One region of the Neorhizobium sp. P1_A6 genome, then DNA from elsewhere that is predicted to be linked to it. Evidence: predicted binding sites of a transcription regulator. Region 1 holds the regulator's gene; each other region holds the start of a gene.
What was found. Region 1 encodes LexA, which represses DNA repair genes until DNA is damaged. Its sites were predicted from a motif close to TGTTCNNNNTGTGTTCNG; they were not measured.

Region 1 (8,320 bases):
ACGAATGCGACGTCATTAGCAGCAAGGGTGATCTCTGTCACGGCAAGATCGGCGGTTTTGAAGATGACCGCCCGGCCGCGCAGTCCTTCGGCGCCCGGGGTCGGCTGAACCGCAAATTCCGCCTCGAGCTCCCGATCCTGCAGGATCCGGATGCGGGCATTGGCCGCGGCAAGCTGGAGCGGTGCAGCCTCCGGCGCGGCCTTGGTCAGCAGCACCTGTTCGACCAGCGGAGCGAAATCGGCAGGTGTCGGGGCCGACAGGATGATTTCGCTCAGGCCGGTGACGGTATTGGCATGCCGCTCCAGCTCGCGGTCGGCAGGCAGCGGGTTGATGCGCTGGCAGGAAAACAGGAAGAACTCGGGCGCGCGGTCATCGCCGGCGAATGCCAGCCGGAAGCTCGCCTGCGTCTCGGAACCGTCGGCCAGGATCATGCCGCGGGAAAATTCCAGCACGTCGCCTGCCGAAACGCCGCGCATCTTGAAACGCGCATGATCGGCCATCGCATCGCGGGTCGCGACAACGAGAGCGGAAAAGCCCTGCCGGTTGGACGTCTTGCGGAAGGCGAGATCGCGAGCCGTGAAAACGTTGCCGCGCTTTGCCGCAACACCCGCATGGCGTCGGTTGGCAAGAGCCAGCGGCTCCAGGTAGGTCCCATCCGAGAAGAACACGCAAGCATTGGCGGTGCCGAAAGGATGAAAAGCATCCGGCGCAACTGTAAAACCGAGCGCCGTGAGCCGGGAACGCGCAGCGGTAAGTCCCGCCACCGGCAGCACGAGATGATCGATCGGTCTTGCGTTCACGCGAGGGCCCCCTGAATTGGAATCGCAAAGCTACTTTGGCAGCGGGCTGGCGCCGCGCAAGTGGTGTGACACCAGATATCTGGCACGCATCTATGAAGAAAAAATCATCATACTTCACAGAAATTTAGGGACTTGCGGAACACATATGGAACATATAGTGTCCGTTCTGGATTTGTTTCCGACTCTGAGGGTGCCAAAAGATGCTCACGCGCAAACAACAGGAATTGCTTCTGTTCATTCACGAACGCATGAAGGAATCCGGTATCCCGCCGTCATTCGACGAAATGAAGGACGCGCTCGACCTTGCGTCCAAGTCCGGAATCCATCGTCTGATCACGGCGCTCGAGGAGCGCGGCTTCATCCGCCGCCTGCCGAACCGGGCCCGCGCGCTGGAAGTCATCAAGCTCCCGGAAGCCTATTCGCCGAGCATTCAGCCGCGGCGCGGTTTTTCGCCCAGCGTCATCGAGGGCAGCCTCGGCAAACCGCAGCCGGCCGCAGCATCTCAGAAGCTCGCGGCCAATGACGGCTCGTCGAACGCGACGACCGTTCCCGTGATGGGCCGCATCGCCGCCGGCGTGCCGATCTCGGCGATCCAGAACAACACGCATGACATCTCCGTGCCGGCCGAGATGCTCGGCTCCGGCGAGCATTATGCGTTGGAGGTCAAGGGCGATTCGATGATCGAGGCCGGCATCCTCGATGGCGACACCGTGATCATTCGCAACGGCACGACGGCCAATCCAGGCGACATCATCGTGGCGCTGGTGGACGATGAGGAAGCGACGCTGAAGCGTTTTCGCCGCCGCGGCGCCTCGATCGCGCTCGAAGCCGCCAACCCCGCCTACGAGACCCGCATTTTCGGGCCTGACCGGGTGAAGATCCAGGGCAAGCTCGTCGGCCTCATCCGCCGTTATCACTGATTAGCTGCCGGAGCGGTTCCGGCAACGCGTTGTCGAAACTCTGGCTTCGCCAATCGTAGTGGCGGTGCCTAGTCCAGGGCCGGTCCTCGGCCGCCATTGCGGCACGGACCTCCCAGCGTCGCATGTCGCCCGTGCCGTTCAGCGAAATCTCCAGCGCGCCGGTCTTTCTGAGCGTCGTGCCATTGATCATCAGTCCGCCGGACCGGCATCGGTCGAAGCGTGCCCGCGGGGCGATGACAAGATCGGCGGCGTCGCAGGCAGCGCCGGCATAACGGCCGTCTTCGACGGCCACGATGATGGCATTGCCCGTGCTTGCGGCGCACCAGGCCTTAGGCTCGCAGGTGAAGCGGTCGGAAGTCACCTGGCTTATTCGCAACCTCACGGTTTCGAGTTCCATCGAGGTCAACTCACGGCGCTTATCGTTTTTTGCGCCTGCTGGTTTGCGGTCGGGCGGCTTGTCTCTGGCTGGCGACATGTCCGGTTTGGTCGGGTCGCCGAGCAGAAGCGCCCTCTTCCACTGGTCGTAGATGAAATCAGGCGGGCGGGCGCGGTTGGTGGAAACCCGTTCCCCGTTTACGAGCGCCACCATTGTCCCGTCTTCCGAGACCAATATATCCGCCAGAGGCGTCGATCGCTCATGCCAGGAAAGCAGCAGAGCGGTCACCATCAGCGGCGGACCGATCAGCCTTAGCTTCGTCCTGAGCAGGGTCAGCAGCAGGAAGCCTGCCGTTGAGACCGTCAGGAACCATGGATGCTGGCGGCCTATCCCGACATCGCCACCCCAGGCAGCCACGTGCCTGGCAATAACGATCACCGCTTCCAAGCCGAGGCCCATGAGCTTCATGAAGGGAGCATCGAGGCCGAAGGGCATCAGCAGCATGCCGACCAGACCGGCCGGCATCACCACGAAGGAGATGATCGGCATGGCTGCGAGGTTTGCGGCGAGGCCATAGGTGGCGATGCGATGGAAATGCTCGACCGAAAACATCGCGGTCGAAACGCCGCCGATCAGCGAGGTGACGAAGACGCCGGCTGCGAAATTCCACGATGCCAGGATCGGCATCACCATGCGGTGACGGAACGGCAGAGGCTGAGGATCGCGGCCCTCGGCCCTCTGTTTCCAGAGCGCGTAACCGGCGACCAGGGCAACGGTGGCGGCAAACGACATCTGGAAGCTCGGCCCGAGCATTTCCGAGGGCGACATGGCGATGATGACGAGCGCGGACAGCGCCACATTGTGCAGGCTGATCGACGGTCGGTCGAAGAGGACGGCAACCAGCATGATTGCCATCATGATGTAGGCCCGCTCGGCCGAAACGCCGAAACCGGAGATCAGGTAATAGGCGGTGACCATTATCAGGGCGCCGAGTGCGGCGATCTTCTTCACCGGATAGGCGTGGCCGAGGCCCATAAAGACCGCGAGCGCGGTCCGCACGCCGACGAAGAAGATACCGGCGGCGAGCGCCATGTTCAGTCCGGAAATGGCGACGATATGGGCTAATCCCGCAAGCCGTAAAGCTTCGGTCGTTCCCTTGGAGATCGCCCGGCGTTCGTCCGTCACGATTGCCGCGGCAAAGGCGCCGGAATCTCCCGGCACGGTCTCGCGGATACGGGTGGCGATTGCGCTGCGGAGATCGAAAAGCCGGCTTTCGATGTCGGCAATCCAGCTCCGGGTCGACGGACCGGCAGCCTGTTTTTTCGGCGCTCCATAAAAAAATCCGACCGCGCCGATGCCGTCGAAATAGGAGGAGAAGGCAAAGTCGTTGAGGCCAGGCAGTGCAGGTCCGGAGGGTGGTGAAAGGCGCGCGCGGCCGCTGATCGTCTCGCCGATCTGGGCGGGCTCATGTCGAGACCTTGCAAGCAGCGATACACGCTCCGGCGGGCGCCTGACTTCCGGATTGGATGTCCGGTCGATAAGGACGACATAACGCCAACGGCCCTGGGCATCGATCTCCCTGCGCTCGACCACGCCGGCAAGTTCGGTTGTCACCGGCGTATCGAGAACGACGGTGGACCGCCGCCACGTCTCGAACTGTGCCAGCATCATGCCGCCCAGAAAGAGCGCGACACCGAGCGGCAAGAGATGGATCGTGCCGGAGCGGTGGCGCGAGACGGTGACGAAGATCGTACATACGCAAAAAACGAGGAAAAACGGCCAGAACGCAGGGTTATGGGGCAGTGCGAACCAGCAGACGGCCCCTGCCCCGACGACGACCGGCAGGAAAAGGAAGCCATGGCCATAAACCGTCTCCTCCTCCAGCATGACCGGGAGACGGCGTCGCAGCCGATCGAGGCGCCGGCTCGCGGAGCGGAGAAAGCCACCGTCCAGCGTATGGACCGGCGGGCGGCGCTCGATCGCGGGGAAAAGCTCGGCCAGATTTCGGAGCTTGCCCGAGTCGGGAGCGCTTGTGTTTATGCGGGGGTCCGGCGGCCGGGATATCAGTTTCCCTGCCTCGGCATGCGTCGGAAATGCATTTTCCTCCGGCATGAAACGCTCTGTCCGCCCTACCGCCAGACATGCGGCAATACAACCTGCGCGTTTCTTCTTCGGTCGTCAACTGGCGGTTAAATATCGGGAATTCCGAGCCACCGAAAGGGCATGCAACAGGAAGTTGGACATCCAAGCAAAAGCTGTTGCTCAATAATTTTTCGCGCTGCACAAAATGCCGTCACGACAGCTTGGCATCAGCTTTAGGATCATATAGCTAAACTGGTGGACGCTTAATTCTTGTGGCGCTTTTAGGGCGCCATGCCGCCAAAAGGTTGGAGGATCAGCATGACGGAAACAAGCGCAAATCTGGTAATCGGTGACAGACAAGTCGATCTGCCGGTCAAGTCGGGGACCATCGGTCCCGATGTGGTCGATATCGGCGCTCTCTACAAGCACACCGGCACCTTCACCTACGACCCCGGCTTCACCTCGACGGCGTCTTGCGAATCCAAGATCACCTATATCGATGGCGACGCCGGCATCCTGCTGCATCGCGGTTATCCGATCGAACAGCTCGCCGAGCACGGCGACTTCCTGGAAACCTGCTACCTGCTGCTTTACGGGGAACTGCCGACCGCTGCCCAGAAGAAGGACTTCGACTATCGCGTGACCCATCACACGATGGTGCATGAGCAGATGAGCCGCTTCTTCACCGGCTTCCGCCGCGACGCCCATCCGATGGCCGTCATGTGCGGCTGTGTCGGGGCGCTGTCTGCCTTCTATCACGACTCCACCGACATCACCGATCCGCACCAGCGCATGGTCGCTTCACTGCGCATGATCGCCAAGATGCCAACGCTTGCCGCGATGGCCTATAAGTACCATATCGGCCAGCCCTTCGTTTATCCGCAGAACAACCTGGACTATGCGTCGAACTTCCTGCGCATGTGCTTTGCGGTTCCGTGCGAAGAGTATGTGGTCAATCCGGTGCTGTCGCGCGCCATGGACCGCATCTTCATCCTGCATGCCGACCATGAGCAGAACGCTTCGACCTCGACGGTCCGCCTCGCCGGTTCCTCGGGCGCCAACCCGTTCGCCTGCATCGCGGCCGGCATTGCCTGCCTCTGGGGCCCGGCCCATGGCGGCGCCAACGAAGCTGCGCTCAACATGCTGACGGAAATCGGCACGGTCGACAAGATCCCGGAATATATCGCCCGCGCCAAGGACAAGAACGATCCGTTCCGTCTGATGGGCTTCGGTCACCGCGTCTACAAGAACTACGATCCGCGCGCCAAGATCATGCAGAAGACCACGCATGAAGTGCTCGGCGAACTCGGCCACAAGGACGATCCGCTGCTGCAGGTCGCGATGGAACTCGAGCGCATCGCGCTCACCGACGAGTACTTCATCGAGAAGAAGCTCTACCCGAATATCGACTTCTATTCGGGTATCACGCTGAAGGCGATGGGCTTCCCCACCACCATGTTCACCGTGCTCTTCGCTCTCGCGCGTACCGTCGGCTGGATCGCCCAGTGGGCCGAAATGATCGAAGATCCGCAGCAGCGCATCGGCCGCCCGCGTCAGCTCTATACCGGCGAAGCGCAGCGCGACTACATCCCGGTTTCCAAGCGTTAATCGGCAATCACAACCAAATAAAAACCCGGTCAGAAATGGCCGGGTTTTTTGGTGTCCATAACCTGGAGAACGATGCCGGCGGCGGCCTCACCGGGCGGCACGGGCACCTGCAGGCGCTCCCACGTAAGATCGAAACCTTCGATCATGGCGCGACGCTGCATCGTGTCGGAGGACAAGCGCTCGGCCCAGCGGCACAGGCTTGCCGGCCGCACCACCTCGTTGACGTATTCCGGCACGACGACATAGTCGGCGATCAGGTTCGGCAGGGCGCCGGACCAGGTCCTGATGCGTTTTGCGAGCATGGTGATCAGCCAGTCGGTCTTATAGGCCGAGACCAGTGGAATCCCGGCAAGACCGAGTTCCAGGATAACCGTACCCGAGGCTGCAAGCGCTGCATCGGCTTCGGCGAATGCCGCCCATTTGCCGTCCGTATCAGCCGTGATCTCCGGCTTGACCTCGAAACCGGCAACGATCTCGCGCACCAGTTTTTCCTGGCGGGCAACCGTCGGCAGCAGGAAACGGGTCGGTCCGTTGCGGGCGACGAACTGGCGGGCCGCCTCGCCGAAGACCGGCAGAAGCGCCTTGATCTCCGCCGACCGGGAGCCCGGCAACAGCATGATCGTCCTCTGTTCGCCCTGCGCCTTTACGGGGCGTTCGGCACGGATACCGCGGACCTTGAGGAGCGACGGATCGGCGGTCAGGCGGTGACCGACGAATGTTGTTTCGGGTCCGCCGAGACGCTTCATGGCCTCGGGCTCGAACGGCAGCACAGCCAGGACATGATCGACATAGGCGAGCATCGCCTTGGCGCGGTATTCCTTCCATGCCCAGACGCTCGGGCAGACATAATCGACGATCGGCAGGTCCGGCAGAGCGGCCCTTACCTTCTTGGCGACACGATGGGTGAAATCGGGGCTGTCGATGATGATCAGCACATCCGGCTTTGCAGCCACGATGGCCGCCGCCGTCTGGTTGATCCGCTTGATCAGGTTCGGCAGGCGGGCGATCACCTGGGTGATCCCCATGATCGACAGTTCGGAAAAATCAAAGAGCGGATCAAGGCCCTGCGCTTCGAGCGCCTCGCCGCCGACGCCGACGAGTTCGACCTCGCCGCCATAAGCTGCCTTCAAGGCCGCAATCAGGTCGCCGCCGAGGAGATCGCCGGATACTTCGCCGGCGATGACGCCAACCTTCAAAGTCTTGACCATCACAATCCTCCTTGCGGCAGACCGGGATCGATACCGCAGACGAAGATACCGGCAGCATCGGCCGCGGCAATCATCTTCACTTCTTCCAGCACAAGCGCGCGTCCCGCCTCCACCGCGATACCGGCGAGCCCGGCGCGGATGACATTCTCGACGGTCGACGGCCCGATCGTCGGCAGGTCGGCGCGCATATCCTGTTGCGGTTTGCAAAGCTTGACGAGCACGCCCTTGCGGCGGGCCGAAATGCGGCCCTCGGCGCGCAATGCCGTCACCCGTTCGAGCATCCGGTCCGTGCCTTCGACGCCCTCAAGCGCCACGACACGTCCACCGACGCAGACGGCGCCCTGGCCGATATCGAGTTCGCCGAGACGCTTGGCGGCTTCGGACGCACGATCGATGTCGCGGCGATCATCATCGGATGGCGTATGAGCACCGAGCGGTCCGGTCTTGGCGAGCAGGCCGGGGACGATGTCATGGGCGCCCAGCACCTCGCAGCCCATCGCCTCGATGAGCTTGATGACCATCTGGAGCACTGAATCGTCACCGCCGGACAGCAGCGTGCGAACCACGGAGGGGACTTTCAGGATGGTGCGGAAGGTTGGATGGATGTCGCGCCAGTCAGGTCTTCGCGCCACACCTCCCGAGAGGATGACGCGGGTGACGCCCTTGTCGCGAAACAGGCGCTCGATTGCGGCAAGATCGCCGACGCCGACGGAAACCGCCTCGAAACCATCAAAGCTGTGATCGGATTCATTGGCGAGCGCGAGAATGAGCGGCGCTTCACCGGCTTGCTGCGCGGCTTTTGCTACATAGAGTGGTAAAAAGCCCTTCCCGGCGATGATCGCCAGCCGGCCCTTCGGCGCAAGGCTCGGGAGGCCGGTCATCGCGGGTCAGCCCTTGCCGCGGAACGTCGAGGAAATGGCGCGATCGCTATCGGCCGCGATAAAATCAAGGATTTCCATCGCTTCCTTGCAATCGGCGTAGTCGTTACGGATCGCCGCTGCGTTGGCGCGGATGTTGCTCTCGCCCTCGAAGATCTGCTTGAAGGCGCGGCGGACGACATGGATGGTCGCCCGTTCAATGCCGGCGCGGGTCATGCCGACCACGTTGAGACCACCGAGCACGCCGGGATTGCCGTTCAGCATGCCATACGGGATGACGTCGTAATTGACGGCGGTAAGTCCGCCGATGAAAGCCTGGCGGCCGATGCGGGTAAACTGATGCACGGCGCAGCCGCCGCCGAGGATCGCCCGGTCCGCCACATGGACATGGCCTGCGAGCATGACATTGTTCGACATGATGATGTCGTTGCCGAGCTGACAGTCATGC
Region 2 (12,091 bases), on a different contig from region 1:
GCCCGTTCAAGGGCGTTTCAGCGGCCCTGTGGTCTTATGACGATCGTGGCGGGTGAAAGACCCGTCCGTATCTCGGGAGAAACGACGACAAATGCTGGCTTTGATGGTGATGGGAGCCGTGGTTCTCGCTTTTGCACTGGAGGCTTTCGTTGTCGCCTTCGGATCGGAAGAAGCCTGAAAGACTTTGAATTCTGAACGCCAGATGAACAGAGCATTCAAGGAGGCTTCAGAGCGGCAAGGTTAAGTATCTCTCAAAATGCGGTGGAACCTGTTTGCGCGGTGCGCGTTCAGGCTAACAAGAAGGACAGATGGCGATGATCGCGAGAAGGAAAACGATCATGCTGGACAAGATCACCATGATCAACCTGGTTTGGACGGCCATGATTGCGGTGATGCTGACGGCAACAGTAACCCTTTATCAAGATAAATCCCAATTGGCAGATCTGAATTATCCGCAGGTAACGGGTCGTTATAGCGATCTCTCGTACTACTGAGGCGGATACATGGACCAGAAAGGATTCCCATGTTCGTGACGTTGACAGTACTTGCAGGTTTGATCAGCATCATGTTCGTGGCTTCCGTGGCCTCAACGATTTCCGAGCTCCAGCGCGAACGTGCCGACATGAAGGATTTCAGGGATTTCGCGCGCCGTCACAGCGCATTCTGACGATTTCACTGTAGCGAACCGCCTTCACAGACTTTCCCGTCGCAAGCGGTTCAAACAAAAGCCGGAGGATTTTCATCCTCCGGCTTTTTAGTGTGCCCGGTTTTTAGGGGGAATGCGGCCTATTCGGCCGCACCCTCATCCGTCGGGCCGGCTTCCGGGGCGGCGGCGCCGAGATCACCGGTTTCGCTGACGATTTCCTCCGGCAGGCCATTGCCGTTCTCCTCGTCGCCTTCCGGCTCGCTGATACGCTCGACCGAAACAACCTTCTCGTCTTTCGCCGTCGAGAAGATCGTGACGCCCTTCGTGGCGCGGCTGGCGATGCGGATGCCGTTGACCGGAACGCGGATCAGCACGCCGCCATCGGACACGAGCATGATCTGGTCGTTGTCCTCGATCGGGAAGGCGGCGACCAGTTCGCCGATCTCCGCGGTCTTGGACGTATCGGTGGCGCGGATGCCCTTGCCGCCGCGGCCCGATGTGCGGAAGTCGTAAGAGGACGACCGCTTGCCAAAACCCTTTTCCGAAACCGTCAGCACGAACTGTTCCCGTGCCTTCAATTCCTCGTAACGCTCGTCGGAGAGCTGTCCCTCTTCGGTGACTTCCTCACCCACGAGAGCGATGTCCTCCTCGTCCACGCCAGCGGCGCGACGTTCGGTCGCCGAACGCTTGAGATAGGCCGCACGCTCCCAGGGCTCCGCATCCACATGGCCGACAATGGTCATGGAGATGATGCGGTCGCTGTCGCCCAGCGTGATGCCGCGCACGCCGATCGAATTGCGGCCGGCAAAGACGCGCACGTCACCGACGGGGAAGCGAATGCACTGGCCGAGCGCGGTGGTCAGCAGCACGTCGTCCTGATCGGTGCAGGTCTCGACGGAGAGGATTTCGTCGCCCTCCTCCTCGAGCTTCATGGCGATCTTGCCGTTGCGGTTGACCTGCACGAAGTCCGACAGCTTGTTGCGGCGAACGGTGCCGCGAGTGGTCGAGAACATGACGTCGAGGTTATCCCAGGTTGCCTCGTCCTCGGGCAGCGGCATGATCGTGGTGATGCGTTCGCCGGGTTCCAGCGGCAGCATGTTGATCAGGGCCTTGCCGCGGGACTGCGGCGTGCCGATCGGCAGGCGCCAGACCTTTTCCTTGTAGACGATGCCGCGCGAGGAGAAGAACAGTACCGGTGTGTGGGTATTGGCCACGAACAGGCGCGTGACGAAATCCTCGTCGCGCGTCGCCATGCCGGAACGGCCCTTGCCGCCGCGACGCTGGGCGCGATAGGTGCCGAGCGTGACGCGCTTGATATAACCGAGATGCGAAACGGTGACGACCATGTCCTCGCGGGCAATCAGATCCTCGTCGTCCATTTCGAGGCCGGCATCGAGGATCTGCGTACGGCGCGGGGTGCCGAATTCGTCACGCACGGCGGCGAGTTCGTCCTTGACGATCGTCTGGATGCGCAGGCGCGACGACAGGATGTCGAGATAGTCGCTGATCTCGGCGCCGATCTTGTTGAGTTCGTCACCGATTTCATCGCGGCCGAGCGCCGTCAGGCGGGCGAGACGGAGCTCGAGGATGGCGCGGGCCTGTTCCTCGGACAGATTGTAGGTGCCGTCCTCATTGATCTTGTGGCGCGGATCGTCGATGAGGCGGATCAGCGCATCGACGTCCTGAGCCGGCCAACGACGGGTCATCAACTGCTCGCGCGCCGTCTGCGGATCGGGAGCGCGGCGGATCAGGAGGATGATCTCGTCGATATTGGCGACTGCGATCGCAAGGCCCACCAAGACGTGGGCGCGTTCGCGAGCCTTGCGCAGCAGGTATTTCGTGCGCCGGCTCACCACTTCCTCGCGGAAGGAGACGAAAGCGCGCAGCATGTCCAGCAGCGCGAGCTGTTCCGGCTTGCCGCCGTTCAGTGCCACCATGTTGCAGCCGAAGGAGGTCTGCAGCGGCGTGTAGCGATAGAGCTGGTTGAGGATCACGTCCGCATTAGCATCGCGCTTCAGCTCGACGACAACCCGGTAACCCTGGCGGTCGGATTCGTCGCGCAGGTCGGAAATGCCCTCGATACGCTTTTCGCGCACCAATTCGCCGATCTTCTCGACCATGGTCGCCTTGTTCACCTGGAAGGGAACTTCGGTGATGATGATCTGCTCGCGATCGCCGCGCATCGGCTCGATCGCCGCGACGCCGCGCATGATCACCGAGCCGCGACCGGTCTCGTAAGCGGAACGGATACCGGCGCGCCCGAGGATCAGCGCCCCTGTCGGAAAGTCCGGACCGGGAATGATCTCCATCATTTCCGGAAGTTCGATGGCCGGGTTGTCGATCAGGGCGATGCAGCCGTTGATCACTTCCACCAGATTGTGCGGCGGGATGTTGGTCGCCATGCCGACGGCGATGCCGCCTGCGCCGTTGACCAAAAGGTTCGGGAATTTCGCCGGCACCACGACGGGCTCCGAGAGCGTGCCGTCATAGTTGTCGCGGAAATCGACGGTTTCCTTGTCGAGATCGTCGAGCAGCGCATGGGCGGCCTTCTCGAGGCGGCATTCGGTGTAACGTTCGGCTGCCGGCGGGTCGCCGTCGATCGAACCGAAATTGCCCTGACCGTCGATCAGCGGCAGGCGGAGCGACCAATCCTGCGCCATACGGGCCAGCGCGTCATAGATCGCCGAGTTGCCGTGCGGATGGAATTTACCCATCACGTCCCCGGTCACACGGGCGCATTTGACGTATTTCTTGTTCCAGTCGATGCCGAGTTCCGACATGCCGTAGAGGATGCGCCGGTGGACCGGCTTCAATCCGTCGCGGACGTCAGGAAGGGCGCGGCTGACGATGACGCTCATTGCGTAATCGAGGTAGGACCGCTGCATCTCTTCCATGATGGAAATGGGTTCGATGCCTGGAGGCAGCTTTCCGCCGCCGGGTGTGCTTTGCTCAGTCAAATCGGATCACGATCTCTGTTCGGAATCAGTTTCTTTTTTATAGCGGAAAGCGGTTCCGAGCGCCAATTTCCACAATGGTTTTGAACAGCTTTTGCGGCTTTAACACGGCTTTTGAACAAGGTCGAAACATGCCGCGACGCGGACGGAGTGGGGTTTCTTTCGCTGCCGGCCTGTCCTAACAATCTTCGCATGCGACTGCAAGGATTGCAGCCTGACAGGGAGAGGATATGGCGACCCCCGATATGCTGGTCAATGCCCTGACCACGATGCTCGTGACACTCGACCCGCCCGGGCTGGCGCCGGTCTTTCTGGGCCTGACCGTCGGCATGACTGCCCTTCAGCGCCGCCAGGTCGCCTTCCGAGGATCGCTGATCGCCTTCGGCATCCTCGCCGTCTTTGCGCTGTTCGGTTCGAGCGTGCTCGGGCTGCTCGGCATATCGATCGGCGCCTTCCGCATTGCCGGCGGCCTGCTGCTCTTCTGGATCTCCTTCGAAATGGTGTTCGAGAAACGCCAGGAGCGGAAGGAAAAGACGTCCCAGGCCGCAATCACCATCGACCATATCCACAATATCGCGGTGTTTCCGCTGGCGTTGCCGCTGATTGCCGGTCCGGGCGCGATCTCAGCCACAGTCCTGCTTTCCGGCACCCTGCCCGGCATTCTCGACCGGGCGCTTCTTATCGGCGTCATCGCGCTGATCATGCTGCTCGTCTACGCAACGCTATTGGTCGCCGAACGGCTCGACCGTTTTCTCGGGGTCACCGGACGGGCAATCCTCACCCGTCTGCTCGGCGTGATCCTTGCGGCGCTCTCCGTCCAGTTCGTCGTCGACGGAGTACGCTCGGCCTTCAATCTTTAGGCCCGCACTCTTCGGGTAGGACGCAGCCTTCGGTAAGACCCGGGCGACAGAGCGGAATTTTCTGCTAAAACGCGATTCAACCCCACCTCACTCGAAGGTCTCCATGATGCGCCGCATGTTGCGCCGGCTCCTGCCGGAAGCCACCCCCGTCAGTCCCAAGGAAAGATTGCGTGCAGCGCTTGGCGCACTCGCGGGCATTCTGGTGACCGGACTGCTGGGAAGCCTGGCTTTGAAGGCAGATGCAACGCTTCCGGCACTGGTCGCCCCTATGGGGGCTTCGGCCGTGCTGCTGTTTGCAGTGCCTTCCAGCCCGCTTGCACAGCCCTGGTCGATCATTGGCGGCAATATCGTCGCCGCCCTGGTCGGCGTGACCGCCGCTCTTTTGATAACCAATCCGTTCCTGGCCTCGGCGGTGGCGATCGCCGTTGCCATCGCGGCGATGATGACGCTTCGCTGCCTGCATCCCCCGAGCGGCGCGATCGCGCTGACCGCAGTGCTCGGCGGACCGACGATCCATGAACTCGGATACGGTTTCGTGATCTGGCCGGTCGCCGGCAATTCGCTCGTCCTGCTGCTGATCGCGCTGGCCTTCAACAATCTGACAGGACGTCGTTACCCGCACGCGGCCAAGCCGGCGGCGGCCGATCACGGCACGAGAGATCCCGCCTCGATCCAGCGCATCGGCTTTACCTCCGCCGACCTCGACGATGTCCTGAAAGAATACGACGAGTTCCTGGATATCGATCGCGACGACCTCGAAACGATCCTGCGCCGGACGGAATTGCGCTCCTATCGCCGGCGCGCCGGCCACCTCGATTGCGCCAGCATCATGTCGCGCGACGTGGTGGCGGTCGCACCCGACAATACGCTGAAGGAGGCGCACGACCTGATGCGCGCCCACCATTTCAAGGCCCTGCCGGTTACCAACGACAGGGCGGAAGTGGTGGGGATCGTCACCCAGACAGATTTTCTCGACAAGGCGAACTGGACGAGAGGTCGGCCGAAAATCGGTTTTGCCCAGCGTATGCGCCTCGTCCTGTCGGGCGCCAGCGCACCGAACGACACGGTCAAGGACATCATGACGGCGCCGGTCAGGACGGTTGGCCCGGCCACGCCGATCGCAGATGCGATCGTCATCTTTGCCGAAGAAGGGCTGCACTACCTGCCGGTCACCCGGGAGAACAACAAACTGGTGGGCATTCTATCGCAATCAGACGTCCTGGTCGCGATGCTCGCCGACAAGGCGGCCGCCTGAACAACAATTCAGGCAGCCGCCATTTCAGAGATCGATGGTAACCGACAGATCAGAACGGGATGTCGTCGTCGAGATCACGGGAGAAATTGCCGCCTGCCGGCTGACCGCCGGAGGACTGACCGCCGCGGCTCGCACCGCCCGCAGCAGGCCGGCGATCGTAATCGTCGCCGCCGCCGAAGTCGTTGCCGCCAAAATCGTTGCCGACACGATTGCCGCCAGCACCGCCACGGTCGCCGCCGCCCTCGCCGCGACCGTCCAGCATGGTCAGCGTCGAGTTGAAGCCCTGAAGCACGATTTCCGTCGAATAACGGTCGTTGCCGGTCTGGTCCTGCCACTTGCGGGTCTGCAGCGCGCCTTCGATATAGAGTTTGGCGCCCTTCTTCACATATTGCTCGACGACCTTGCAGAGGCCTTCATTGAAGACGACGACCGTATGCCATTCGGTCTTCTCGCGGCGTTCGCCATTGTTGCGGTCACGCCAGGTTTCGGACGTGGCGATGCGAAGGTTGGCGATCGGCCGGCCGTCCTGCGTCCGGCGGATTTCAGGATCAGCCCCCACATTCCCCACCAGGATTACCTTGTTCACACTACCAGCCATATTCATCACCTCATCTGCCGCCCGGTAACGGCACCAAAAATCAATCGCGACACTCTAGCCCATTGGGGCCAGCCGTTGGGCTTTTGCGATCTTTAATCCACAGGCAAATTTGTTCTTTATTTGTTCTATTTTATTCCTATAGTGCTGTCAACCGACTCGGGAACGGCGCCGCATCGCAGCAGTTTCGTCTCGACAGCCGCGGATCAATCACTACATAAGGACCTTCAATCCTCCCGAGAGCATGAAGATGAGCGAACTGAAGAGCATTTCTATACGTGGTGCGCGCGAGCACAATTTGAAGGGCATCGATCTCGATTTGCCCCGCAATTCGCTGATCGTCATGACCGGCCTTTCGGGCTCGGGCAAGTCTTCGCTCGCCTTCGACACGATTTATGCGGAAGGCCAGCGGCGTTATGTCGAAAGCCTTTCGGCCTATGCGCGCCAGTTCCTGGAAATGATGCAGAAGCCAGATGTCGACCAGATCGATGGGCTTTCCCCGGCGATCTCGATCGAGCAGAAGACGACGTCGCGCAATCCGCGCTCGACGGTCGGCACTGTCACCGAAATTTACGACTACATGCGCCTGCTTTTTGCGCGCGTCGGCGTGCCCTATTCGCCGGCGACCGGCCTGCCGATCGAAAGCCAGACGGTCAGCCAGATGGTCGACCGCATCCTCGCCTTCGAGGAAGGTACGCGTCTTTATATTCTGGCACCGATGATCCGCGGACGCAAAGGCGAGTATAAAAAGGAACTCGCCGACCTGATGAAAAAGGGGTTCCAGCGCGTCAAGGTCGACGGCCAGTTCTACGAGATCGCCGACGTTCCGGCGCTCGACAAGAAATACAAGCACGATATCGATATCGTCGTGGACCGGCTCGTGGTTCGCTCCGATATTGCCGCGCGCCTGGCCGATAGTCTCGAAACCTCGTTGAAACTTGCCGATGGGCTGGCGGTTGCCGAATTCGCCGACAAGCCGCTGCCGCCGGAAGAGACTTCGGCCGGCGGATCCGCCAACAAGTCCCTCAACGAAACGCACGAACGGGTGCTGTTTTCTGAAAAGTTCGCCTGCCCCGTCTCCGGATTCACCATTTCGGAGATCGAACCGCGGCTGTTTTCGTTCAACAATCCATTTGGCGCCTGCCCCACCTGCGACGGTCTCGGCTCGCAACAGAAGGTGGACGAGGCGCTGATCGTACCGGAGCCTGCCCGCACGTTGCGCGACGGCGCGATTGCGCCATGGGCAAAATCTACCTCGCCCTATTACAATCAGACGCTCGAAGCACTGGGCAAGGTTTTCGATTTCAAGCTGTCCAGCCGCTGGAACGAGCTTTCCTTGGACGCACAGAAGGCGATCCTCGAGGGCACCGAGGAAAAGATCGAATTCCACTATGCCGATGGCGCCCGCTCCTACAAGACGGTCAAGAATTTCGAAGGCATCGTGCCGAACCTCGAGCGCCGCTGGAAGGAAACCGACAGCGCCTGGGCGCGCGAGGAGATCGAACGGTACATGTCGGCGGCCCCCTGCCCGGCCTGCAACGGCTATCGCCTCAAGCCCGAAGCGCTGGCGGTCAAGATCAACAAGTTGCATATCGGCCAGGTTACCGAGATGTCGATCCGGATCGCGCGCGACTGGTTCGAGGTGCTGCCGGAGCAGCTGAACGCCAAGCAGAACGAGATCGCGGTCCGCATTCTGAAAGAGATCCGCGAACGCCTGCGGTTCTTGAACGATGTCGGCCTCGACTATCTCAGCCTGTCGCGCAATTCCGGCACATTGTCCGGCGGCGAAAGCCAGCGCATCCGGCTTGCCTCGCAGATCGGCTCCGGCCTGACCGGCGTGCTCTACGTTCTCGACGAGCCGTCAATCGGCCTGCACCAGCGCGACAATGCCCGCCTGCTCGACACGCTGAAACACCTGCGCGACATCGGCAATACGGTGATTGTCGTCGAGCATGACGAAGACGCGATCATGAGTGCCGACTACGTGGTCGATATCGGCCCAGCGGCCGGCATCCATGGCGGACAGGTGGTGGCCGAAGGCACGCCCAGCGAGGTGATGGCCAATCCGAAATCGCTGACCGGCAAATATCTGTCGGGCGAGCTCGGCGTGCCGGTACCGGCCGAGCGCCGCAAGCCGAAGAAGGGCAAGGAAATCAAGGTTTTTGGCGCCCGTGGCAATAACCTCAAGAATGTCACGGCTGCCATTCCGCTCGGCGTCTTCACCGCCGTCACAGGCGTGTCCGGCGGCGGCAAATCGACCTTCCTGATCGAGACGCTTTATAAATCCGCCGCGCGCCGCGTCATGGGTGCGCGCGAGATTCCGGCCGAACACGACAGGATCGACGGCTTCGAGCATATCGACAAGGTGATCGATATCGACCAGTCGCCGATCGGCCGCACGCCGCGGTCCAACCCGGCCACCTATACCGGCGCGTTTACGCCGATCCGTGACTGGTTTGCCGGTCTTCCGGAGGCAAAAGCCCGCGGCTACCAGCCGGGCCGTTTCTCGTTCAACGTCAAGGGCGGCCGCTGCGAGGCCTGCCAGGGCGACGGCGTCATCAAGATCGAGATGCACTTCCTGCCCGACGTCTACGTCACCTGCGACGTCTGCCACGGCAAGCGCTACAATCGCGAAACGCTCGACGTCACCTTCAAGGGCAAATCGATCGCCGACGTGCTCGACATGACGGTCGAGGAAGGCGTCGAGTTCTTCTCGGCGGTACCGGCGGTGCGCGACAAGCTGCAGTCGCTTTTCGAGGTCGGGCTCGGCTATATCAAGGTCGGCCAGCAGGCCAATACGCTTTCGGGTGGCGAGGCGCAGCGCGTCAAGCTAGCCAAGGAACTGTCGAAACGCTCGACGGGACGCACGCTTTATATCCTCGACGAGCCGACGACCGGGCTGCATTTCCATGATGTCGCCAAGCTTCTGGAAATGCTGCAGGAACTGGTGAACCAGGGCAATTCCGTGGTGGTTATCGAGCATAATCTCGAGGTCATCAAGACGGCCGACTGGATCATCGATATCGGCCCTGAAGGCGGCACAGGCGGCGGCGAAGTGATCGCGGCCGGCACGCCCGAGCAGATCGTCAAGGAAAAGCGGTCCTATACCGGCCAATTCCTGAAGGAACTGCTGGAGCGTCGGCCGGTCAAGAAGGTGGAAGCGGCGGAGTGAATCTCTGCATGTGGGAGGGAATTGATGACCAAAGCCGGGACAATTCGCACGGGCATCGGCGGCTGGACCTTCGAGCCGTGGGAAGGCACGTTCTATCCTGAAAAACTGGCCAAGAAAAAACAGCTCGAATATGCCGCAAGCAAGCTGAAGGTGATCGAGGTCAACGGCACCTATTACGGATCGCAGAAGCCGGAGACCTTTGCCAAATGGGCATCCGAGGTTCCAGACGGCTTCATCTTTTCGCTGAAGGCCAGCCGCTTCACTACCAACCGCAAGGTTTTGGCCGAGGCGGGGGAGTCGATCGAAAAATTCCTGACCCAGGGCCTGACCGAGCTCGGCAATCATCTCGGGCCGCTGCTCTGGCAGTTCGCGCCGACCAAGAAGTTCGAAGCGGACGATTTCGAGGCCTTCCTGAAATTGCTGCCGAACAAGCTGGACGGGCTGAAGCTGACCCATGTGGTCGAGGTCCGCAACGACACGTTCAAGGTCCCGGAATTTATCGCGCTGCTGGCGAAATATAATATCGCGCCGGTCTGTGCCGACCATTTCGACTATCCGATGATCGCGGATGTCACGGCGGATTTCGTCTACACGCGCCTGCAAAAAGGCTCGGACGAGATCAAAACCTGCTACGCCGAAGAGGATATGAAGGCCTGGGCGAAAAGGCTGGAAACCTGGGCCGAGGGCGGCGTGCCGGACGACCTGCCGCTGGTCGATAACAAACATAAGCCGAAGAAGGAGCCGCGCGACGTTTTCGCCTTCTTCATCCATGAGGGCAAGGTGAACGCGCCCTATGGCGCGATGGCGATGCGCGAACTTCTGGAAAGCCGCAGTTAGAGATCCAGCCGTACGCCGGCATGGGTGGCGAGGTCTTCGGCCGTCACGCCCCTGCCCGCCCACTTGCCGGCTTCGCCATGCAGGTAGACGCCCGCAGCGGCCGCCTCGAATGCGGTCATGCCTTGGGCGAGCAATGCGCCGATCATGCCCGCGAGCACATCTCCGGAACCGGCAGTCGCCAGCCACGGCGGTCCGTTGGTATTGATGTAGGCGCGTCCGTCGGGGCTGGCGATCACCGTGTCGGCGCCCTTGTAGACAATGGCAGCGTGAGCGCGGGCGGAAGCCGCCACCGCCTTTTCCACCTTGCTCAGGTTGTCATCCGCGGCGATGTCGGGGAAAAGCCGGGCGAATTCGCCTTCGTGCGGCGTCAGCACCAGATGGGGCTCTCCGCCGGCAAAGGCATCGAACAGGTCCGAGGGCTTTTCCTTGAAGGAGGTAATGCCGTCGGCGTCGAGCACCAGGGGGCGGTCCTTCAACGCCAGTGCAAATTGCCTCGCCTTCTTGCCGATGCCGAAACCCGGTCCGAGCACGAAAGCGGCAAGTTTTGCCGTGCGAAGCCAGTTTTCCAGGTCTTTGAGCGTGTCCACCCGGTGCAGCATGATCGCGGTCAGCGAGGCCGCGTTGACCGGCATGGCGTCCTCCGGCGAACCGACCGTCACCAGCCCTGCCCCGGCCCTCAGGCCCGCGGTTGCCGAAAGGCGGGCGGCCCCGGTTTTGCCGGCCTCGCCGGAAAACACGGCCAGATGTCCCCGTCGGTATTTATGGGTCTCACTTCCCGGCTCGATCAGGAGACCGCGCCACGATTCAGGGCAATTCTCTTTCGTCCTGCCGGCAACCTCGCGAATGATGCGGGCTGGAATGCCGATATCGAAAACTTCGACGTCACCGCAGAGAGACCTGCCCGGCAGCAGCAGGTGGCCCGGCTTGCGAGTCATGAAAGTGACCGTATGGGCGGCCTGAAAGGCGGCGCCGAGCGGCACGCCCCGCCTCCCGCAGAGACCGGACGGCAGGTCCACCGCAAGAACTGATATCCCCGCCTCGCCGACCTCGCGGATCACCTCCGCGACAATGTCCGGCACTTCGCGCGTCAGGCCGGCACCGAACAGCGCGTCGACCACCACGTCACCGGTCCGCGGCTGATAGGCTTCGAGCGGTTTCGACGGCAGGCCGCAGAGGTCGCGCGCCCGTCTTGCATCGCCTTTCAGTGTTCTGGGATCGCCGAGATGATGGACGTCAACGGCGGCGCCGGCTTCGGCAAGCGCGCGGGCCGCGACATATCCGTCCCCCCCATTGTTTCCGGGACCGCAGAGTGCGACAAAACGCAACGCGCCGGGAAAATGCCGAAGCGCGGCGGCAGAAATCGCGCGGCCTGCCCTGTCCATCAGGTCGAAGGACGGAATGCCGGATCGGGCAGAGGCGGCATCCGCCGCCGTCATCTCGTCAGGCGTCAGCAGCAGTGAAACAAGCGAAGCATCCATAGCGCTATTGAACGGAAAGATGATCAGAAAACAAGCGCCACTTCTCTAGCCAGAATGGCATAAAAATTATGCAATTGCCTAAATAAGTGACCTCGCCTTGACTATATTCGATATCACTTAAGTTCCGAAAAAACTTCAAAAAACTCCGATTCTTGTGTCGCAACGCACAAATTTCGAGAAAAACGGAAGCAGTTTTGCCACTGAACCTGCTGTTTTATGGGGAATCGGTGCAAAACCGCATTGTTTTTTTGAAAGTGCCATGTGAGTTTGGCACGATAACTGCATTGGCATGGG
Region 3 (12,091 bases), on a different contig from region 1:
GGTGCCGCATCAGAGTCTGCGGGACCTGGTCTGCCGATCCCGGTGAAATATCTTTTCGATTAGGGTATTCTCTTCAAGGAAATCTGAGGATTTCTCGTTTAAAACCATCAATGGGGCGATTGGAAACAGCGTCAGCGGTCGCGCGGGCGACCTTCGCTCCCCATATCTGTAGAGGCCGTCCTGCCATAGTAAGGGTGCGGCGCCGTTGAGAGTTGATCAGTCGCAAGGAGTTCGGACACGATGACGCAGCCCCCGGAAACGGCACTGCAGAATTTCGAGCTTTCCCTGGGGGGCCAGCTCCGCATGATGGGCAAGGCATTCTGGAATGCGCCGGTGCGCAATCGCGTCCTGGTGCTGATCTCGGCATTGCTCATCGTCATCTTTGCGACGACCTATGCGACATACCGGCTGAACGAGTGGAACGGGCCGTTCTACGACGCGCTGGAACGGCGCGACATGCCGGAATTTCTGAACCAGCTCGTCGTGTTTGGCATTATCGCCTTCTCGCTGACGCTCTTGAACGTCGTCCAGCAGTGGCTGAACCAGATCACCGCGATGCGGATGCGCGAGGGGTTGGCGCGCGATCTCGCCGATGTCTGGCTGAAGCCCGGCCGGGCGCTCAAGCTCGGCGGGGCAGGCGCGATCGCCAGCAATCCCGACCAGCGGCTGCACGAGGACACGCGCATCCTGGCGGAAAACACCACGGCGCTGGCGATCGGGCTCGTCAACTCGACGATCCTGCTCGCAAGCTTTATCGGCGTGCTCTGGGCGATCTCGTCGGATTTCGCCTTCCATTTCGGCAGCCGCACCATTTCGATCCCCGGTTACATGGTGTGGACGACGATCCTTTATGCGCTGTTGGGATCTGTGCTCAGCAACGTCGTCGGCAACCTTTTGCCGCGGCTCAACGCCGAGCGTTATGCGCGCGAAGCGGACCTGCGCGCGGCCCTGGTGCGGGCGAACGAGAACCTGAAGCCGATCACGCTCGCACGCGGCGAGGCAAGCGAGCGCGTCCGGGTGGATTTCGCGATCGAGGGCGTGCTGGGCATGCTGCGCAAGCTCGCCTGGGCACTCGCCAACCTCACCTGGGTCTCGGCCGGGTTCGGCTGGCTGGCGCTGGTGGCACCGATCATCATCGCGTCGCCGATGTATTTTTCCGGCGAACTTTCCTTCGGCGGGCTGATGATGGCGGTCGGGGCCTTCAACCAGGTCAACCAGGCGCTTCGCTGGTACGTTGTCAATTTCAGTGTCATCGCCGACTGGCGGGCGACGCTGAACCGCGTCTCCTCCTTTCGCCACGCACTGCTGACCATGGATACGCCGGCTGGGGAGGGCGGGGTGATCGCCTATCACCAGACGTCCCGGGGGGAGGGTATCAGCGTTTGCGGCGTCACGGTCTACGGCGCGCCCGAGCAGGGCGCGGCCGGACACGGGGTGCGCGTGGTGGAGGGCGATTGCGCCATCAAGCCGGGCGAGCGGGTGATGATCAACGGCGATCCGGGCGCCGACCGGCATCTGTTTTTCCAGGCGCTGGCCGGCATCTGGCCCTGGGGGCGCGGCGAAATCGGCCTGCCGCCGGTGGGCAGCATGATCCTGATGCCGCAGGACGGATACCTGCCGACGGCAACGCTGCGCGAAGTGATGACCTATCCGGCCGGGCTGAGCAACATCAACGACAAGGCGCTGGCCGAGGCCCTGGAGAGGGTGGGGCTCGACCGCCTCGTGCACCGGCTGGACGAGGTGGAGCGCTGGGACCGGCTGCTCGACAAGGACGAGGAGGCGTCGCTGTCGATCGCCAACGCGGTGCTGCGCAAGCCGGACTGGCTGATCATGGACGACGTGCTGGAAGGCCTGGAACCGGAAACCCAGGAGCGGCTGTTGGGCGTGCTCAGCCGTCTCGAAGGCGTGACGCTCATCTATATCGGCCGTTCGGAAGAGTTCCGGAAGAAATTCTCGCCGCGGCTCTTCCACCTGTCACCGCTTCAGGTGCATGCAGAAAAGACCAGCGTAGAGGCATGACATGGGCAGGCATATGACGTCGACCAATACCGGGCAATGCGTCGTCTGCGGTCGCACCTTTCCGTTATCGAGACTGCACAGGGCCGGGTATCTGCGGCCGAACCTCGTCGCGATGGTGGCAGAGGAAGTTCCAAGCTGCACCGCCGACAGCTATATCTGCGACGAGGATCTCGGCCGTTATCGCCGCCGTTATGTGGAAAAGTTGCTCGACGAGGAACGCGGCGAGCTTTCCGACCTCGACAAGCGCGTGCTCGACAGCTTTGAAAAGGGCGCCTCGACGGTGCAGACGAGCGCCGTCAACCTGCTCGAGCGCAACCCGACCTTCGGCGAGCGGGTGGCCGACAAGGTCGCGTCCTTCGGCGGTTCCTGGACGTTCATCCTGAGCTTCCTCGGGGTGCTCTGCGTTTGGATGGCGGTGAACGTCGTCGGCCTGTTCGCAGTCCCGTTCGATCCCTATCCGTTCATCCTGCTCAACCTGGTGCTCTCATGTCTTGCGGCGCTGCAGGCACCGGTCATCATGATGAGCCAGCGGCGGCAGGAGGAAAAGGACCGGATGCGTTCGGAGAACGACTACATGATCAACCTGCGCGCCGAACTCGAAATCCGCCAGCTCCATGAAAAGATCGACCACCAGATGGCGCATCAATGGGAGCGTCTGGCGGAAATGCAGCAGATCCAGATCGAGCTTCTGGAACGGCGTGGCGGCGGGCCGGGCCAGAACTAGGCCGGGAACTCTTGTGCCGAATGAGATGGGGTGAACGGCGGCCAGTCCGCTTCTGACGATCAGAAGGACAGGCCGCCGTTCACCGCTACTATTTCAACGGCAGGAACAGTTCCACGACGACATCATGGACCTGCGCGCCCGGGAAGAGGGAGAAGTGCCGCTGGCAATAGATGGGGAAGTCGCGTGCGTCCTCTCCACTGGCTGGAAGCCAATCCCGATAAAGAAAGAGCGCGGCGGGTTCCAAATTGTGGGTATCGTGGAAGACGCGCAGGACCGCACAGCGCCCGCCCGGAATTACGCCTGGTTTCATCTGTGCGTCATCGGACGCAATCGGCAGGTCAGTCCCGACACACAGGTCCATGCTATACTCCGCCGGGATCGCAGGCGTTCTCTCAGAACGGAAGACGTTGAAGGTCGGGCTCGTCTCAGGCGATAAGCCGGCCGCCTTGCGCCAGGCAATGAAGCGCTCGATGGTATCGCCGAGTGTTGCCCGGTCGCCCCGATGCTCCATGATCGCCACCGGCGTCGGGGGGACATCGCGGATAGTCACGTCGTCGTTGGTATAGGTAATCTGCATGAGCTTGCTCCTCGCATTGTTCAAAGGCCCGAAGGCCGCAAGCCACGGTGCCCAGTCGGGCGACTTCCGGAATGATGAAGGCGATTGGCCAAGCCTTTGCCGAAAGGCGCGGGCAAAGGCGTCGGGTGCATCGTAACCGGCATCCATCGCTACGTCCGTGACGCTTGGAGCGTCCTTCGAAGCCAGCCGGTGCGAAGCGTGCTTCAAACGCGCAAGCTGGACATAGCGATGCACGGACACCCCGAAGGTGGACGCGAACTGCCGGTGGAAATGGTATTTCGAGAACGCCGCGACGCCGCTCAACACGTCCAGGCCCAGATCATCGTCCAGGTGCTGGTCGATATGGTCCAGCACCCGCTGCATTCGGGCATGGTAGTTTTCAAGTGGCGCCTTCATAGTCTTCCTCCGTGGCGACACCATCTACGCCCTTTCAAATATGACGCGCTCGACCGATCTTGCGGTTTGGCATGGATCAGCAGGTGCCTGCCAGCGACGCCGAAGGGGAGGTGGCAAACCCTAACGCGAGTTTGGCGGGATCGCCGGTTTTTGAGCGTTTGCTCCACCCATTCTTAAAGGGCTGCGTGCTAAACGTTTTTTGCCGCTGGTTAAAGCATCTGCGGTTCCCACCTTTCTAGGATTCTCAGATGAAAAAAGCTCTACTCATTGGCATGCTCGTCCTGGCCGCTCCCGCGCTGGCCCAGGCGAAAACACTCAAATTCCCGAGCGACGCTCCGATCGCCAGCATCAAGATCCCTGATGGCTGGAACCCGAAGGAAACCGAGACCGGGGTCGATGCCACGTCCAAGGACAACGCCGTCTATCTCTCCGCCGATGTTGCGGAGCTGAAATCGATGGACAAGACGGTTTCCGACGCCATCGATTTCCTGAAGGAGGTTGGCGTCACCGTCGATCCCAAGACGCTGAAGGAAACTCCGGTCGAGGAGTTCAACGGCATGCAGATGACCACGCTCGATTGGGACGGCAAGGACGAGAACGGTCCGGTGAGCGTCGGGCTCGCACTGATCCAGACATCGCCGACCAAGGGCCTCGTCGTCACCTATTGGGGAACCAAGGGCGACGAGGAAAAGCACCAGAAGGAACTGGTCGACATCCTGCTGTCGATCAAGCCGATCGTACAGTAATACCAGGTGCGGCGGCGGTCGTTTCCGCCGCCGCTTTCGGTTTCGTCGGACCGGTCGGGCGAAAAGTCAGCCGATGAAATCGTGGATGATGCGGGCGACCTGTTCCGGCATTTCGAGCTGCAGCATGTGGCCGCTCGGCACCTCCATGGATGCCCAGGACGGATCGGCGCTGAGTTTGGCGTAGATGCCGGAAAAGATCTTCGACTGGTCGATATTGGCCGAGACGTAAAGCCTTTTCGTGATCTTCTGATAGTCACCCGACAGCTTGATCTTCTGGATCATCGTCGCGAACGGCTGCGGTGAGCGGCTGGTCATGTAGTGGCGCAGATGTTCCGGCACGCGGGTCGCGTGACGGGCAGGAGGCGGCACCGCCACGCCGCCGAGTTCGCCGGCCATGGCGAGGTTGGCCATCGCCACTTCCGGGCCGAGCAGATCGAGCGCCGACTGGCCGTTTTCCGGCAGGAAGGCGTCGAGATAGGTCAGCGTGCGGATGCGGGCCGCGAAACGATCGGCGACCCCCGTGATCACCATGCCGCCGTAGGAATGGCCGACGAGGTCGAACTCCTCCAGGCCTTCCGCTTCGACAAGGCCGCAGACATCGCCGATATGGGTGTCGAGATTGATGGCGCCAGAGAAGAGGTGAGTGCGTTCGCCGAGCCCGGTGAGGCTCGGCACGAAGACCTGGTGGCCCATGCCCCGCAGAATATCGGCAACCGGCGTCCAGCTCGCGCTCGAACCCCAGGCACCCTGCACCAGAACGATTTTACGGCTGGCCATTCATCCCCTCCCGTCTGAACGATGCCGGTTGTTTCCCATCCGGCTCCGGTGGAGTCAATGCGACAGGTGGGGGGACAGGTTTGGCGGGATACGGCTGTTCAGCCGTTCTTCCAGGTGAGGCGGAAGACGCGGAGCCAGTTGTCGAAGGCGAATTTTCTCAAGGTCGGCTCGTCGAAACCGGCTTTGCGCATGGCAGCGAAGAGATGCGGCAGGCCGCTTGCATCCCCGATCTCGCGTGGCACGACTGTGCCGTCGAAGTCCGACCCCAGCGCCACGCGGTCCACGCCAACGCGGTCGATCAGATATCCGATGTGGGAGACGACGGTGTCGAGAGGGGTGTTTTCGTCCAGATGTGCATCGGCACGGATATCGTAGACGGCGAGGTTGAAGCCGATGACCCCGTCTGTATCGCGGATGGCGTCAAGCTGCCGATCGGTGAGATTGCGGGTGGAGGGGCAGAGTGCATGGGCACAGGCATGCGTGGCGACGAGGGGAGCGGTGCTCAAGGCCGCCACATCCCAGAAGCCCCGTTCGTTCAGATGCGCAAGGTCGATCATGATGCCGAGGGCATTACAGGCTCTCACCAGTTCCCTTCCAATATCCGTCAGGCCCGGGCCGGTGTCGGGCCGAGGGAGCGGAGACCCGCCGTATGGAGGATATGGAGATAGTCGAGATCGGGACCGATCGCCTCGGCGCCTTCCATATGAAGAACGACCGCGAAGGCGGATTCCGCCCGGGCGGTCTCGACGCTGCCGACATCAGTCGCGAGGCGCATCCGGCCACTTGAGCGCCGAATCAACAGATTGAGGGCGGCAAGTTGGGCGTCGATCAGTCGGCGGGCATAACCCTCTTCCAGGGCGTCGGCATAACGAACCTCATAACCATCGTCGGTGACCGTCAAATCGTTTTCCGGCTTGCGCTCCGGATAGGCATGTAGCGCAAACAATCCGCCGACCAGGTGCCCTTCGATCGCGCGGGGAAGATCGAGATGGCCGGCCTCGGACCGGATGAGGAAGTCCCGGCCCCCAGGCTTATAGTCCAGCATGAACTGGACCGCATCGTTATGCCCGTCGAAGACTGCGATTTTTTCCATAAGAATTCGTCCGGTTCCGGGGCAGATTGCTGGCGAGTCTTAGGACAGTTTTGTTACCGCCACATGCCGCGCATGCGGGCGGTGACGTCGATGCGGACCTGGTGGCGGGCCTGGCGTTCGGCGTCGGTCATCTGGGCGACGACCGGCCAGGCGGCGGTTTCGAAGAATTGCAGCAGCGTCGCCGGGATGAAGCGGGTGCGGGCGGCATAGACATGGCGGTCGCCCTGCGACGCCTGGCCGTGCACGAAGAAACGCTGCGGCGTCATCAGATGCAGGTGGTCCTTGGCCCGCGTCATCGCGACGTAGAGGAGGCGGCGTTCCTCCTCGACCTCGGCGGTCGAGCCGACGCCGAGGTCGGAGGGGATGCAGCCGTCGACGCAGTTCAGAAGAAAGACCGAGCGCCATTCCTGGCCCTTCGAGGAATGGATGGTCGAAAGGATCAGATAATCCTCGTCGAGCAGAGGCGTGCCGGATTCGGCGCTGGTCGCATCCGGCGGATCGAGTGTCAGTTCGGTAAGGAACCGTTCGCGGGAGGTATAGCCGGAGGCGATCTGCTCGAGCTGCAAAAGGTCGGCCTTGCGGGTCTCGGCATCCTCGTGAATTCGGATGAGATGCGGTTCATACCAGAGACGGGCGAGACCGATCTCGGAGGGCCAGCCCTGGCCCTTGCGGACGGCGGCGAGCATGTCGACAAAGGCCGGCCAATCGGCACCGGACCGTGGCGGGGCGGGAATTTCCTGGAGGGCAGCGAGCGGTTCGGGATCGGCGGCGATCGCATCGAGGACTTTTCCGGCCGTCTGCGGGCCGATGCCGGGGATGAGCTGCATCAGCCGGAAACCGGCGACGCGGTCGCGCGGGTTCTGGGCGAAACGCAGCGCCGCCAGCATGTCCTTGACATGGGCGCTGTCCAAAAACTTCAGGCCGCCGAATTTCACGAAGGGAATGTTGCGGCGGGTGAGCTCGACTTCGAGGGGTCCGGAATGGTGGGAGGAGCGGAACAGCACGGCCTGGTTTTTCAGCGTCATGCCGGTTTCGCGGTTCTCGAGGATTTTTTCGACGATGTAATTGGCCTGTTCGGCCTCGTCCTTGACGGCAACGAGGCGGGGACGCTCCTCCGACTGGCGCTCGGTCCACAGGTTCTTGGTGAAGCGCTCGCGGGCAAGATCGATGACGCCGTTGGCGGCGGCCAGAATCGTATTGGTCGAGCGGTAATTGCGGTCGAGCGTGACGATGTTGGCCGGCGGATCGAACGTGTTCGGGAAATCGAGGATGTTGCGGATCGTCGCGGCCCGGAAGGAATAGATCGACTGCGCATCGTCGCCGACGACGGTGAGGCCGATACCGCCGGGTTTCATCGCCATCAGGATCGACGATTGCAGCCGGTTGGTGTCCTGGTATTCGTCGACGAGGACGTGGTCGAAACGGCCGCCGACATCCTGCGCAATCGCCGGCTCGCTCATCATCTGCGCCCAGTAGAGCAGGAGGTCATCGTAATCCAGCACGTTCTGGGCCTGCTTGGCCTCGACATAGGAGGCGAACAGTTCGCGCAGCTGCTTTTCCCAGGCGGAGCACCAGGGGAAATAGAGTTTCAGCACCTCGTCCAGAGGCGTTTCCGAATTCACCGCGCGGGAATAGATCTGCAGGCAGGTGCCCTTGGTCGGAAACCGGTTCTCTGTTTTCGAGAAGCCGAGTTCGTGACGCACGAGGTTCATCAGGTCGGCGGAATCTTCCCGGTCGTGGATGGTGAAGTCGTGGTCGAGGCCGATCTGGTCGGCGTGAAGGCGCAGCAGGCGGGCGCCGATGCCGTGGAAGGTGCCGGCCCAGGAGAGCGCGTCGGTCATGATGCCGGCATTGGCGCCCAGAACCTGCGCGCAGATGCGCTCGACGCGGCGGCCCATTTCGGAGGCGGCGCGGCGGGAAAAGGTCATCAACAGGATGCGGCGTGGATCGGCGCCCGAGACGATCAGATGCGCGACACGATGGGCGAGCGTGTTGGTCTTGCCAGAACCGGCGCCGGCGATGACCAGCAAAGGCCCGGCCGGGCCGCCTTTGGGCACGTCCGAGCCGTGCTCCACCGCGCGCCGCTGCGCGTCATTCAGCTTTTCCAGATAAGCAACAGCCATGCCCGTTCCCGATGTGTTCGAATTAGCCATAGCTGATTCGTGCGCCTACGCGGAAATCGGCATTGCCGTGCATGCGGCAAGTCACCAACTTGCATGCGTGCCGGAACATTGCGATCATGCTGGCGGCGGTATTTCCGCCCAAGTGCAATTGCGTTCCAAGGGCTGGTGCTGCGACCAATTCGCTTCCGGCCCTGTATCTGTTTGTATTTCAAACGTAAATCACGCTTTTGTTATGTGGCCTCTCGAAATAAACTTGACCACAAATCTCTGCTTTGGTTATGACGGCCTCGTCAAATTCCTGACTCTCTTGCGGAGGCGATCTTGAAAACTTCGTTCACCTTGGCTGCGGGCGTTGCCCTGGCTGTTTCTGTTCTCGCTCTTTCCTCGCCGGCTTCGGCGCAGGTCAAGGATAGCCTGACCATCTATAATGCCCAGCACGAGGGGCTGACCAAGGAATGGGCGCAGGCCTTCACGGAAGAGACCGGCATCGTCGTTACCATCCGCCAGGGCGGCGACCTCGAAATCGCCAACCAGATCGTGCAGGAAGGCGCCAATTCGCCGGCCGACGTGTTCCTCACCGAAAACTCGCCGGCCATGGCGCTGGTGGACGGCAAGGGCCTGTTCGCACCGATCGACAAGGCGACGCTCGACCAGGTTCTGCCGGGCTTCCATCCGGCCAACGGCAACTGGGTCGGCATCGCTGCCCGCTCGACGGTTTTTGCCTATGACAAGACCAAGCTGACGGAAGACAAGCTGCCGAAGTCGATGCTCGACCTTGCCAAGCCGGAATGGAAGGGCCGCTGGACGGCTTCTCCGTCGGGCGCCGACTTCCAGGCGATCGTCGGTGCGCTGCTGCAGCTCAAGGGCGAGGAAGCGACCGCTGCCTGGCTGAAGGGCATGAAGGAAAATGCGACCCCGATCCGCGGCAATTCGACCGCGATGAAGGCTGTCAATGCGGGCCAGTTCGAAGGCGCGCTGATCTATCACTACTATTATTTCGGCGACGTGGCGAAGACCGGCGAAAACACCAAGAACGTCGGCATGCATTATTTCAAGAACCAGGATCCGGGCGCTTTCGTGTCGATCTCGGGCGGCGGCGTCCTCGCCTCCTCCAAGCACAAGGAACAGGCCCAGGCCTTCCTGAAGTGGGTTACCGGCAAGGGCGGCCAGAAGGTTCTGCGCGATGGCACCTCCTTTGAATATGCCGTCGGCAAGGGCGAGGCTTCCAACAAGATGCTGACCCCGATCGCCGACCTACAGGCCCCGAAGGTCGAGCCCTCGACCCTCAACAACGCAAAGGTCACCGACATGATGACCGCCGCCGGCCTGCTCTAAAAGCGGTCGATAACAGTTGCATGGAGACATCGCAGGGCGTACCTGCGATGTCTCGTATTTTCGGACCGTCAATGACTTCCACCACAGATACCCGGATCTCCATCGCGCCGCGACACCGCCTGCCGGCGGCATCGTTCTGGACGCTGACGATCGCGGTCGTGGTGGCTTTGCTGGCGCTCCTGCCGCTCGGCTTCGTGTTGTGGGCGGCGGCGGTGACCGGCTGGGAGATGGCCTCGCAGCTGATCTTCCGCTCGCGGGTCGGCGAGCTGCTGGCCAATACCGTCCTGCTCGTCGTCTTCACCATTCCGATCTGCGCCGTGCTTGGCGTTTCGCTCGCCTGGCTGACCGAGCGCAGCGACCTGCCGGGCGCGCGTTTCTGGTCCTGGCTCTGCGTCACGCCGCTTGCCGTGCCGGCCTTCGTGCATTCCTATGCCTGGATCGGAATGTGGCCCGGTTTCAACGGCCTTCCCGCCGGCGTGGCGATCTCGGTCGTCGCCTATTTTCCGTTTCTCTATCTTCCGCTTTCGGCCGCCTTCCGGCTGCTCGACCCGGCGCTTGAGGACCAGGCGGCATCGCTCGGGCTGGCGCCTTTCGCCGTTTTCCGGCGCGTCGTGCTGCCGCAGCTCCGGCTTGCCCTTTGCGGCGGGGCGCTGCTGGTCGGCCTGCATCTGCTGGCCGAATACGGGCTGTTTGCGATGATCCGCTTCGACACGTTCACGACCGCGATCATCGACCAGTTCCAGTCCACCTATAACGGCGTTGCCGCCTACATGCTGGCGCTGGTGCTGGTGCTCTGCTGTTTCGTGCTGCTCGGCCTCGAAGCCTCGCTGCGCGGCCGCAGCCGGTATGCGCGGCTCGGCTCCGGCGTCGCGCGCCGGCCGAAGATCGCTCGGCTCGGCAAGTGGAAATACGTCGCTCTCCTCCTGCCTGCGGTGACGGCCGCGTTTGCGCTCGGCATTCCGGTGCTGACCCTCGGTCGCTGGCTGATCGCCGGCGGCGCCGACGTCTGGCGCCTCGACGAGGTCGGGCTGGCGCTGTGGCAGACGCTGGTCATCTGCCTGATCGGCGGGCTTGCAACGACGGCAGCCGCCGTGCCGATCGCCTGGCTTTCCGTGCGCCGACCGACCCGTGCCAGCCGGTTCCTCGAAGGCTGCTATTATCTCGCGAGTTCGATGCCGGGCGTCGTCGTGGCGCTGGCGCTGGTGACGATCACCGTGCGGGCCATGCTGCCGCTCTACCAGAGCGTTGCCACCATCGTGCTTGCCTATGTGGTGATGTTTTTGCCGCGCGCGCTGGTGAGCTTGCGCGCCAGCATTGCGCAGGTGCCGGTCGAGATCGAACAGGCGGCGGCAAGCTTGGGGCGTTCGCCGGGCAATGCGCTGCTGGCGACCACGATCCGGCTTGCGGCACCGGGCGCTGCGGCCGGCGTCGCGCTCTCCTCGCTTGGCATCATGAACGAGCTCACCGCTACCCAGATGCTGGCGCCGAACGGCACCCGCACGCTCGCCATGGCCTTCTGGGCGCTGACCGGCGAGATCGACTATGCGGGTGCTGCGCCTTATGCAGTGCTGATGGTGGCTTTTTCGCTGCCGCTCACCTTTCTTCTCCATCACCAATCGAAAAAGATCGCCGGGCGATGACGCTGCTTACCCTGACCTCCCTGCGCAAACAGTACGGCTCCGTGGCCGCCCTCGACGGCGTCGACCTGTCGGTGACAGCCGGCAGCCGCACGGCGATTGTCGGCCCGTCCGGCTGCGGCAAGACCACGCTGCTGCGCCTGGTTGCCGGCTTCGACGCTCCGGATGAGGGCCGCATTGTGTTCGATGGGCGGACGCTTGCCGACGGCTCGTCCCAGGTGCCGGCGCACAAGCGCGGCATCGGCATCGTGGCCCAAGACGGCTGCCTGTTCCCGCATCTGACGATCCGCCAGAATATCGGTTTCGGGCTCGATGCGGAGGCCTCGGTCAAGAATGCCCGCATCGCGGAGTTGATGGACATGGTCGGGCTTGACCGGGCCATGCTTGCCCGCAAGCCGGACCAGCTCTCAGGCGGCCAGCAGCAGCGCGTAGCGCTTGCGAGGGCCTTGGCCCGCAAGCCGCGGCTGATGCTGCTCGACGAGCCCTTCTCGGCCCTGGATACGGGTCTGAGGGCCGCGACCCGCAAAGCGGTGACCGATGTGCTGACCGCGGCCGGCATCACCACGCTTCTGGTCACCCACGACCAGGGCGAGGCGCTCGCCTTTGCCGACCAGGTGGCGGTGATGCGGGCCGGCCGGTTTGCGCAGGTGGGCAGCCCGCGCGA

Region 2: the regulator LexA is predicted to act here: its motif matches at 6,424-6,441, upstream of uvrA (excinuclease ABC subunit UvrA).
Region 3: the regulator LexA is predicted to act here: its motif matches at 8,459-8,476, upstream of AC1D3C_RS11930 (ATP-dependent helicase).

Annotation. Positions count from the first base shown of each region.
Region 1 covers NZ_JBFTZM010000003.1:292,622-300,941, forward strand. The annotation lists gene AC1D3C_RS08280 (VOC family protein) at 1-800, opposite strand, end outside; gene lexA (transcriptional repressor LexA) at 1,001-1,720, shown strand; gene AC1D3C_RS08290 (ComEC/Rec2 family competence protein) at 1,701-4,208, opposite strand; gene gltA (citrate synthase) at 4,497-5,786, shown strand; gene lpxB (lipid-A-disaccharide synthase) at 5,816-6,994, opposite strand; gene AC1D3C_RS08305 (LpxI family protein) at 6,994-7,875, opposite strand; gene lpxA (acyl-ACP--UDP-N-acetylglucosamine O-acyltransferase) at 7,882-8,320, opposite strand, start outside.
Region 2 covers NZ_JBFTZM010000007.1:17,171-29,261, reverse strand. The annotation lists gene AC1D3C_RS15610 (hypothetical protein) at 339-494, shown strand; gene AC1D3C_RS15605 (hypothetical protein) at 524-667, shown strand; gene gyrA (DNA gyrase subunit A) at 787-3,603, opposite strand; gene AC1D3C_RS15595 (MarC family protein) at 3,831-4,460, shown strand; gene AC1D3C_RS15590 (HPP family protein) at 4,567-5,715, shown strand; gene AC1D3C_RS15585 (single-stranded DNA-binding protein) at 5,765-6,313, opposite strand; gene uvrA (excinuclease ABC subunit UvrA) at 6,561-9,482, shown strand; gene AC1D3C_RS15575 (DUF72 domain-containing protein) at 9,507-10,319, shown strand; gene AC1D3C_RS15570 (NAD(P)H-hydrate dehydratase) at 10,316-11,797, opposite strand.
Region 3 covers NZ_JBFTZM010000005.1:23,404-35,494, forward strand. The annotation lists gene AC1D3C_RS11900 (ABC transporter ATP-binding protein/permease) at 241-2,019, shown strand; gene AC1D3C_RS11905 (DUF1003 domain-containing protein) at 2,021-2,743, shown strand; gene AC1D3C_RS11910 (AraC family transcriptional regulator) at 2,832-3,716, opposite strand; gene AC1D3C_RS11915 (histidine kinase) at 3,965-4,462, shown strand; gene AC1D3C_RS11920 (alpha/beta fold hydrolase) at 4,529-5,239, opposite strand; partial or broken gene AC1D3C_RS11925 (dipeptidase) at 5,338-6,332, opposite strand; gene AC1D3C_RS11930 (ATP-dependent helicase) at 6,386-8,455, opposite strand; gene AC1D3C_RS11935 (iron ABC transporter substrate-binding protein) at 8,777-9,790, shown strand; gene AC1D3C_RS11940 (ABC transporter permease) at 9,862-11,430, shown strand; gene AC1D3C_RS11945 (ABC transporter ATP-binding protein) at 11,427-12,091, shown strand, end outside.